3 regions of the Kitasatospora sp. NPDC092286 genome follow, and region 3 is predicted to be linked to each of the others. Evidence: riboswitches for the same ligand, from Rfam matches in the RefSeq annotation. Region 3 holds a riboswitch; each other region holds the start of a gene.
The links. Region 3 has a riboswitch for cyclic di-AMP ahead of ACIQIB_RS05660 (peptidoglycan DD-metalloendopeptidase family protein). Riboswitches for the same ligand answer to the same signal wherever they lie in the genome.

Region 1 (3,265 bases), on a different contig from region 3:
TTCTCCGACGCCTGTTCGGCCTCGTCGTACAGCTGGTCGATCCGCACCTTGACGTCCTTGCGGTTCTGCGGCCCGTCCGGTGAGCCCGGGGCGGCATGGGCGCTGCCGCCCACGGCCACGCCCAGGACGGTGGTGGCCGCCGCGGTCAGCACCAGCGCGCGGGCGAGGGTGTGCGCACCCGACTGTGGGGAACGGCGGTGCACGGCCATCCGACTGCGGCTCCAATTCTGCGTCCCGGCCTGTGGCCGCTCCGGTGCGGGCGGCTCTGGAAGCGGGTGTCCGGTGGCAGACGTTAGCGAGTCCGGGCGAGCGAGTCCAAACCCCTACCAACCCGAATATTTGACCCTGAATCGGACAGGCGTCCGGCCGGCCGGAAAAGCCGCAGGCCCGGCCTCCCGCGAGGGAGACCGGGCCTGCGAAAGCCTGACTCGGGGTCAGAGCCGCACGATGGTGGAGACCGGCATGTTGGAGGCCGACTCGTAGCGGACCGAGGCGCCGGGCTTGGGCGCGTGGATGACCTGGCCGCCACCGACGTAGATGCCCACGTGGTGGTTGTCGCCGTAGAAGATCACCAGGTCGCCGGGCTGGGCGTTGGCGATGTTCGAGCCGATCCGGGTGCCGGCGTTGGCCTGGGCCTGCGAGGTGCGCGGCAGCGACACGTTCGCCTGGGCGTACGCCCAGCTGGTGAGGCCGGAGCAGTCGAAGGAGTTCGGGCCGGTGGCGCCGTAGACGTACGGCGCGCCGAGCTTGCTCTCGGCGGCCGCGATCGCGGCGGCGGCCCGCGAGCCGTTGGCGGCCGGGGCGCTGGGCGCGGACGACGTGGACGGCGTGGACGGCGTGGACGACGCCGACGGCTTGGTGACGGGCGAGGATGACGGGGTGCCCAGGTCGCCGCGGCCGTTGTCGCGGGATGCCCGGTCGGCCTCGGCCTTCGCGGTCGCCTTGGCGGCGTCCGCCTTGGCCTTGGCCTCGGCGGCGGCCTTCTCCTCGGCCGCGCGCAGCGCCTCGCGCTCCTGCTCGGTCAGCGTGTTGAGCAGTTCCTGGGCCTTGGCCAGCTTGCCCTGGATCTCCTCCTTGGAGGCCTTCAGCTGCTGGGTGGTGGCCTCCAGCTCGCCGAGCTTGTTCTGGGCCTCGGTGCGGTCCTGGTCGAGCCTGCGCTGCTGCTCCTGGAGCTCCTTCAGCTGGCCCGACTGCGAGCTGCCGGCCTGTGTCAGGGTGCCGGCCTGGGTGAGGAAGTTGTCCGGGCTGGAGGAGAGCATCAGCTGAACGGTCGGCGATATGCCGCCGTTGCGGTACTGCTCGCCGGCGATCTCGGCGAGGCCGCCCTGCAGATCGGTCACCTGCGACTGCTGGCGGGCCACCTTGTCCTGGAGCTCGCCGACCTGCTTCTGCAGCTCCTGCTGCTTGGCCTGGGCGCCGTTGTACTGCTCGGTGGCGACCTCGGCCTGCTCGTTGAGCTTGTCGACCTGCTCCTTGACCTGATCCTTGGTCGGCGTCGGGTCGGCGTGCGCGCCCGACTGCGCGGAGAGGGCCACGGCCGCTGCGGCGGCCGCGGTCAGGATGGAGACGCGGGCACGGCCGGCGGGCTTGGGACGACGATGGGACGCCACGAAGGCGGACTCCTTCTTCCTACGTCCGCCTACCGGGTGAGCTGACGGGTTCGGGCCGGAAGCGTGCCCTACGGCGCCTCACCGACCGTTCCACCGGTCGACCTGGCGCCGATTCACCCCGGAGGAACTTGGTTCCCCGGCTCCGCTCCACAGCGTCCCCGACTGCTGGACTCCCCGTCGGGCAGTCACCTGCCCCGCTGCTTCACGAACTCGACGGTAACCCCCGCCGTCACCCGGGATGGGTGATCGACTGCACGGTGGTTCGAGGCATGACCCTAGTAACAGAACCGTGATCCGTTCAAATCCTTGTCAGAAAAAAGACGGAAGAATACCCAAGTTCATTTGTGAATATGACCGAATGTGATCACAACCGCACGCGGGGCTGATCATTACTCACAATGCGGGTCGAGAGCGCCCGACCGGGGCGTGTCCCACATCACAGCAGTGGGCCGGCCCGGCCGGGCGTGTCGACCTATCAGGGAATGTCCGGATCGGGGGCTTCTGCCCCCAATCGACGAACCGTCAGACCCGGCGGATGGCGTTGATCTTCATCGCGTCGGCCTTCATCACCTTCACCACGTCACCGGTGTGCGGCGCGTGCACCACCATGCCGTTGCCGATGTACATCGCGACATGGCTGCGGTCGTCGCGGTAGATGATCAGGTCACCGGGCTGCGCCTGGTCCAGCGAGGGGACCCGGGTGCCGACGCCGGCCTGCGCCTGCGAGGTGCGCGGCAACGAGACATTGGCCTGCTTGTACGCCCAGACCATCAGACCGGAGCAGTCGAAGGTGCTCGGCCCGATGGCACCCCAGACGTACGGCGAGCCCTGCTTGCTCATCGCCTTGGCGACGGCCACCCCGGCGTACCCGCCGGCCTGCGGCAGGCTGCTCAGGTCGGTGCGCTCGCTGCCGCGCGAGGCCCGGTCGTCCTGCTGCTGCTGCGCCTTCAGGGCGGCCCGGTCGGCCGCGCTGAGCGAGTTCAGCAGCGTCTGGGCCTCCTTGAGCTTCTGGTTGACGTCCGCCTTGGCCTGGTTCAGATCCTTGGTGGTGCTGTCCAGGGAGGCGAGGACGGCGGCCGCCTCGGCCTTCTGCTGGTCCAGGCGGCGCTGCTGGTCCTGCAGGCCCTTGAGCGCCTCGGACTGGCTGGAGCTGGCCTGCTGGACGCTGGAGGCCTTGTCCAGGTAACCCGACGGGTCGGAGGAGAGCATCAGCTGCACGGACGGGTCGATGCCGCCGGTGCGGTACTGCTCGCCCGCCACCTCGGCCAGCCCGGCCTGAAGCTGCGTCATCTGGTCCTGGCCGCGGGCCACCTGGTCCTGGAGCTGGTCCGCCTGCTTGCGCAGCTGGTCGGCCCGCTCCTTGGCGCCGTTGTACTTCTCGGCCGCCTGCTCCTGCTCCTCGTTCAGCTGGTCGATCTGCGCCTTCACGTCCTCCTTCTTGGGGGAGGGCGCGGCGTGGGCGCCGACCTGGGCGGAGAGGGCGACCGCGGTCGCAGCGGCAGCGGTGAGCACGGAGACCCGCGCGCGGCTCGGCTGCTTGGGACGGCGGTGGGAGGCCAAAGTGATCGGTTCCTTCTTCCAACGGACTCACCCGTTTGAGTGAGGATCCGGAAAATAGGTTTGACGCCAGACCCTAGTGAAGATCCACGCTTTCC
Region 2 (3,265 bases), on a different contig from region 3:
CTGCTGAACATCGACCCGCCGGACCACACCCGGCTGCGCCGGCTGGTGTCGAAGGCGTTCACGCCGCGCCGGGTGGCCGAGTTCGAGCCGCGGGTGCAGCAGCTCACCGACCGGCTGATCGACGGCTTCGCGGAGCGCGGCTCGGCGGACCTGATCCACGAGTTCGCCTTCCCGCTGCCCATCTACGCGATCTGCGACCTGCTCGGCGTGCCGTCCGAGGACCAGGACGACTTCCGGGACTGGGCGGGCATGATGATCCGCCACGGCGGCGGTCAGCGCGGTGGCGTCGGGCGCGCGGTACGGAAGATGCGGGCGTATCTGCTGGAGCTGATCCACCGCAAGCGGGCCGACCTCGGCGACGACCTGATCTCCGGTCTGATCCGGGCCAGTGACCACGGCGAGCACCTGACCGAGAACGAGGCCGCGGCGATGGCCTTCATCCTGCTCTTCGCCGGCTTCGAGACGACCGTCAACCTGATCGGCAACGGCACCTACGCGCTGCTGCGCAACCCCGGCCAGCGGGCCCTGCTGCAGGACTCGATCGTCCGCGGCGAGACCGCGCTGCTGGAGACCGGCATCGAGGAACTCCTGCGCTACGACGGCCCGGTGGAGCTGGCCACCTGGCGCTTCGCCACCACCCCGCTGACCATCGGCGGGGTGGACATCCCGGTCGGTGACCCGGTGCTGGTGGTGCTCGCGGCGGCGGACCGGGACCCGGCGCGGTTCTCCGACGAGAACACCCTCGACCTGGCCCGGACGGACAACCCGCACCTCGGCTTCGGGCACGGCATCCACTACTGCATCGGCGCCCCGCTGGCCCGGTTGGAGGGCCGGGCCGCACTGGCCACGCTGCTCTCCCGGCTGCCCGATCTGCGGCTTGCCGAAAGCCCGGAGAATCTGCGGTGGCGCGGTGGTCTGATCATGCGTGGACTTCGTGAACTGCCGGTCGAATTCACCCCGGAGAGGCCGTCGTCCGAGACCGTCGACTGAGGTTTCCGGCGCGTCAGTCGGGTGCCGTCGACCCGCTCCACGTGGCCTGAATCACCATTAAACCGGACATAGCACCTCGGTTGGTAGGCGCATGACCACGGGCCGTAATTTCTGTGTGATGTGGGCGATATGAGCTTGTGATTGATGTGATGATCTGTCTAACCTCCCTGGAGTCCGCTGCTGCGGACCTCGTGCGCGGGACGCCGAATCCTGCCCGCCGCGTCACGGGAAATCGACCAGAACCCTTGGGCAGGGGCGGGGGAACCAGGTTTGTTGCCGTCCCCCACGGCTTGGGGTGAAGCCGCCCGCGCGGGCCGAGACGTTCCGCGTGACGCGGCCGGGCCACCTCCCGGTCCGAACCCGACAGCTCACCTCGCAGGCGTGCGGAGAGGGACATCTTCATGCTGTTCGTTGGAACTGGCCGTCACCGTCGTCGTACCCAGGCCGAGAAGGCCATCGCCGTCGCCGGTGTGGCCGGCGTCGGACTCGCGATGCCGCTCCTCACCGCCTCCGGTGCCTCGGCCGCCCCCGCCTCCACCTGGGACGCGGTCGCCCAGTGCGAGAGCGGCGGCAACTGGAGCATCAACACGGGCAACGGCTTCTACGGCGGCCTGCAGTTCACCTCCAGCACCTGGAAGGCGTACGGCGGCAACGCGTACGCCGCGCAGGCCAACCAGGCCAGCAAGGCCCAGCAGATCTCGGTCGCGGAGAAGGTCCTCGCCTCGCAGGGGCCGGGCGCCTGGCCGGTCTGCTCCCAGAAGGCCGGCCTGACCAAGGGCGGCGCCCCGGCCGCGGTCGACACCTCCGCCGCCGCCAAGCCCGCCACGCCGAAGCCGGCCCAGCCGAAGCCGGTTCAGCCGCAGGCCCAGAAGCCCGCGCAGAAGCCCGTCCAGCAGCAGGCCCCGCAGCCGGCCGCGAAGCCCGCCCAGCCCGCGCAGCAGAACACCCAGGCCCCGGGCTTCTCCGGCAAGGCCGGCTGGGACGCCGACGCGAAGGTGTACTGGTACCAGAACAACGGCGCCTGGTACTGGACCAGCCACCAGAGCGTCTACCAGCAGTACGCCGGCCAGGCCGCGAGCCAGGACTTCCGCCCGGCGGCCGCCCAGAGCGCCCCGGCCGCCGCGCCGAAGAGCGGTCACGGCTACACCGTCCAGTCCGGCGACACGCTGTCCACCATCGCCGCCGCCCAGGGCGTCTCCGGCGGCTGGCAGGCGCTGTACGACGGCAACCGCGGCACCGTCGGCGGCAACCCGAACCTGATCGTCCCCGGCCAGGTGCTCACCCTCGGCTGAGTCCCGCACAGGCGACAGCGGGCGAAGGGGGCCGGATTCGGCCCCCTTCGCCCGCTTCCGGCCCCGTCCATGGGGCAACCAGGTGAACTACCGGTGGGTAGGCAGGCCACACGCTGAGACGGGACCGAGGTCAGCGTGGCCCTGAGAGCCCGTGCGGTTAGGCTCTGGTCGTAACGACTCCGCAATCGTCCCGCCGACATCATCACCGTCAGCCGGACCCCTGCTTCCGCTAGGAGATGCCTCGTGCCGTCCATCGATGTCGTCGTAGCCCGTGAGATTCTCGACTCGCGTGGGAACCCCACGGTCGAGGTCGAGGTCGGCCTCGACGACGGCAGCACCGGCCGTGCCGCTGTCCCGTCGGGTGCCTCGACCGGCGCCTTCGAGGCGCTGGAGCTTCGCGACGGTGACAAGAACCGCTACTTCGGCAAGGGCGTGGAGAAGGCCGTTCTGGCCGTCATCGAGCAGATCGGCCCGGAGCTGGTCGGCTACGACGCCACCGAGCAGCGCCTGATCGACCAGGCCATGCTCGACCTGGACGCCACCCCGGACAAGTCCTCGCTCGGCGCCAACGCCATCCTGGGCGTCTCGCTGGCCGTCGCGCACGCCGCCGCCGAGGCCAGCGACCTGCCGCTGTTCCGCTACCTGGGCGGCCCGAACGCGCACGTCCTGCCGGTCCCGATGATGAACATCCTCAACGGCGGCTCGCACGCGGACTCCAACGTCGACATCCAGGAGTTCATGATCGCCCCGATCGGCGCGGAGTCCTTCTCCGAGGCCGTCCGCTGGGGCGTCGAGGTCTACCACACCCTCAAGGGCGTGCTGAAGGAGCGCGGCCTGTCCACCGGCCTCGGTGACGAGGGCGGCTTCGCGCCGAACCTGGACAGCAACCGCGAGGCCCTGGACCTCATCGTCGAGGCCATCCAGAAGGCCGGCTACGTCCCCGGCAAGGACATCGCGCTCGCCCTGGACGTCGCCGCCTCCGA
Region 3 (3,265 bases):
CCCGGGATCCGCCCGCTGGCCCTCGACCGGTACGGCCTGGTGCTGCGCCTGGACCACCCGCACGGCCACCGCGACGTCCGTCTGGTCTTCCCCGAACCCGCCCGGGACGCGGAAGAGTTCGGCCACCGGGTACACCAGCTGCTGACCGCCGCGCACCGCGCGCTGCCCGCCCACCGGATCTGAACCAGGCCACCGGTCAACGTGGCTGACCAGACGTCAACTTCCCTTGGCGTCACGTAAAACGAAAACGGCCGGCCCGGCTCGCGAGAGGATTTCTCGCGAGCCGGGCCGGCCGACTGGGCGTGTCCCGCGCCCAGGGTGCCACTGTCGGTGCGGCGATCACCCGGTCGAGCGGTCACCCGACATGACCATCCCGAGTGGCCGTACGCCCCGCACCCAGCGGTGGTTCTGATGCCCGATCAGATGGCGACGCCGTGCGCCCGCAGGTAGGCGATCGGGTTGACGTCCGTGCCGTACCCCGCACCGGTGCGGATCTCGAAGTGCAGGTGCGGACCGGTCACGTTGCCGGTCGCGCCCGAAAGGCCGATCTGCTGGCCGGCGGTGACGGTCTGGCCGATCCTGACGCCGATCGAGGACAGGTGCGCGTACTGGGCGTACTTGCCGTCGGCGAGCTTGATCTCGACCTCGTTGCCGTAGGCGCCGCCGTTGCCGGCCTTCACCACGGTGCCGCCCGCGACGGCGCGCAGCGGGGTGCCGGTGGAGACGACGAAGTCGGCGCCGGTGTGGTGGCCGGAGGACCACATCGAGCCGGCCACGCCGTAGGCGGTGCCGAGCTTCGGGCTGGCGACCGGGGAGACGTAGCTGGCGACGCCGGCCACGGTAACCGGGGCCGGGGTGGCGGGCTTGGCGACCTCGATCTTGGTCTGGACCGGGGTCTGCGGGGCGGGCTTGACCGGCTTGGCGGTCTGAACCGGCTTCGGCGCGGCGGCCGGAGCGGCCGGAGCAACCGGGGCGGCCGGCTTGGCGGCCTCGGCCGGAGCGGCGGCCTTGGCGCCGAGCGCGAGCTTCTGGCCCGGGAAGATCAGGTTCGGGTTGGCACCGACGACCGAGCGGTTCTGCTCGTACAGCGCCTGCCAGCCACCCTCGACCTGCTTGGCGTCGGCGATCTTCGACAGGGTGTCCCCGCCGACGACCTGGTAGCTCTGCTCGACCGGCGCGGCTGCCGGGGCGGCCTGCTGCGGGGCGGCGGCCGGGGCGGCGTCGGCGGTCGAGGAGTTGCTCTGCCGGGGCTTCGCGGCCGGCGCGGTGTGGGCCTGGGCGCTGATCGCGGTCACCAGCGGAAGGGCGAAAGCGGCGCCGGTGACGGCGGTGGCGATACCGATGCGGGCGGCGCGGGGCAGGGCGATACGACGAGCCTGTGCGGGCATGGAAGATTTCCTCTCCGACGCCTACGAGGTGAGCTGTCGGGTTCGGGCTGGAGTTGCCCGGCCGCAATGCGGCTTCACCCCAAGCCGGACCGTGAATTCCGGTCCGGCGACTTACCTTTGGGTCCCCCGCTCCTGCCGTACAGAGTTCAGTTCGCACCACCGGGCAGCGGCAGGACTAGGCGTTCCACCCGGTGGCCGCCCGGGCCGTGGCCGGGCGGTCGCTGAACTAAAACCCATCCGTACGGGCTAAGCAATGTCGATCACGTGAAGTCACCACAAAGCCCCGAGGCGTCGTGACACTCCGAATGATCGGCTGCACAGTACGCACACAATCCATTGACCTGGAGCGACCGCCCGGCGACACTCCGCCGATATCCGCGTCAGTACGCATGCGATCACCTACGGAATGCCATTCGCCGACACACCCCCCGGTGACCCTTGTCACGTCGGCCCGCGGGGCGCACGATCGGGCGGTGGCCACCTCCGAGGCCGGCACCCTGCGCCTGGGCACCGCGCAGGGTCGCTGGGTACTACTGGCGACGGTGCTCGGCTCCAGCATGGCGATGCTCGACGGCACCGTGGTGAACGTCGCCCTGCCCCGGATCGGCGCCGATCTGGGCGCCCCCCTCGCCGCCTTGCAATGGACGCTCAACGCCTATCTGCTGACCCTGGCCGGGCTGATCCTGCTCGGCGGCGCGCTCGGCGACCGCTACGGCCGCCGCCGGGTGTTCCTGATCGGCGTGGTCTGGTTCGCGGTCGCCTCGGCGGCCTGCGCCGCCGCGCCCACCATCGGCGTGCTGGTCATCGCCCGCGCCGTGCAGGGCATCGGCGGCGCCCTGCTCACCCCCGGCTCACTGGCGATGCTCCAGGCCGTCTTCCACCCGGACGACCGCTCGGCGGCGGTCGGCCTCTGGTCCGGCCTCGGCGGGGTGTCGGCCGCGGTCGGGCCGTTCCTCGGCGGCTGGCTGGTGGACGGCCCCGGCTGGCGGTGGATCTTCCTGCTGAACGTCCCGCTCGCCGTCCTGGTGGTCGCGGTGGCGGCCCGGCATGTGCCGGAGAGCCGGGACGAGAGTGCGACCGGCCGGTTCGACGTCCTCGGCGCACTGCTCGCCGCCCTGACCCTGGGCGCGATCACCTACGCGCTGACGGCGGCCGGTGGAGGGGTGTCCGCGTCCGTCTGGGTGACCGGCGTGGCCGGCCTGCTGCTGGGGGCGGCCTTCGTCTCGGTGGAGCGCCGCAGCCCGGAGCCGATGCTGCCGCTCGGCCTCTTCTCCTCCCGGCTGTTCACCGCGGTGAACCTGGTCACCCTCTGCGTGTACGCGGCCTTCAGCGGAGTGTTCTTCCTCCTGGTGGTGCAGTTGCAGACGGTCTCCGGGTTCTCCCCGCTGGTCTCCGGGCTGTCCCTGATCCCGGTCACCGTCCTGATGCTGGCCCTGTCGGCACGCGCCGGGCGGCTCGGCAAGCGGATCGGCCCGCGGCTGCCGCTCACCGTGGGCCCGCTGCTCTGCGCGGGCGGTGTGCTGCTGATGCTGCGGATCGGCCCCGGCGCCTCGTACTGGGCGGACGTGCTGCCCGCCGTCACCGTGCTGGGCTGCGGGATGGTGCTGCTGGTCGCGCCGCTGACCGCCACGGTGCTGGCGGCGGTGGAGGTCCGGCACGCGGGCATCGCCAGCGGTGTCAACAACGCCGCCGCCCGGGCCGCCGGCCTGCTCGCGGTCGCCGCCCTGCCCGCCCTGGCCGGTCTCAGCGGCGAGGCCTACCGGGTGCCCGCCTCGGTGGACTCGGCCTTCCACACCGCGATGCTGATCTGCGCCGGGCTGCTGGTCGCCGGCGCGATGGTGGCCGTCACCACCGTCCGGGGCAATGTGCTGGCCCCC

Region 1: it holds a riboswitch for cyclic di-AMP, as region 3 does, so the genes downstream of both, ACIQIB_RS29080 (NlpC/P60 family protein) here and ACIQIB_RS05660 (peptidoglycan DD-metalloendopeptidase family protein) in region 3, are expected to answer to the same signal.
Region 2: it holds a riboswitch for cyclic di-AMP, as region 3 does, so the genes downstream of both, ACIQIB_RS27445 (transglycosylase family protein) here and ACIQIB_RS05660 (peptidoglycan DD-metalloendopeptidase family protein) in region 3, are expected to answer to the same signal.

The regions. Positions count from the first base shown of each region.
Region 1 is NZ_JBIVRD010000034.1:81,564-84,828, forward strand. It holds gene ACIQIB_RS29075 (NlpC/P60 family protein) at 1-209, opposite strand, end outside; gene ACIQIB_RS29080 (NlpC/P60 family protein) at 435-1,610, opposite strand; cyclic di-AMP (ydaO/yuaA leader) riboswitch at 1,621-1,775, opposite strand; gene ACIQIB_RS29085 (NlpC/P60 family protein) at 2,133-3,170, opposite strand.
Region 2 is NZ_JBIVRD010000030.1:100,272-103,536, forward strand. It holds gene ACIQIB_RS27440 (cytochrome P450) at 1-990, shown strand, start outside; cyclic di-AMP (ydaO/yuaA leader) riboswitch at 1,215-1,386, shown strand; gene ACIQIB_RS27445 (transglycosylase family protein) at 1,392-2,282, shown strand; gene eno (phosphopyruvate hydratase) at 2,526-3,265, shown strand, end outside.
Region 3 is NZ_JBIVRD010000003.1:249,704-252,968, forward strand. It holds gene ACIQIB_RS05655 (DUF2470 domain-containing protein) at 1-183, shown strand, start outside; gene ACIQIB_RS05660 (peptidoglycan DD-metalloendopeptidase family protein) at 420-1,388, opposite strand; cyclic di-AMP (ydaO/yuaA leader) riboswitch at 1,392-1,550, opposite strand; gene ACIQIB_RS05665 (MFS transporter) at 1,946-3,265, shown strand, end outside.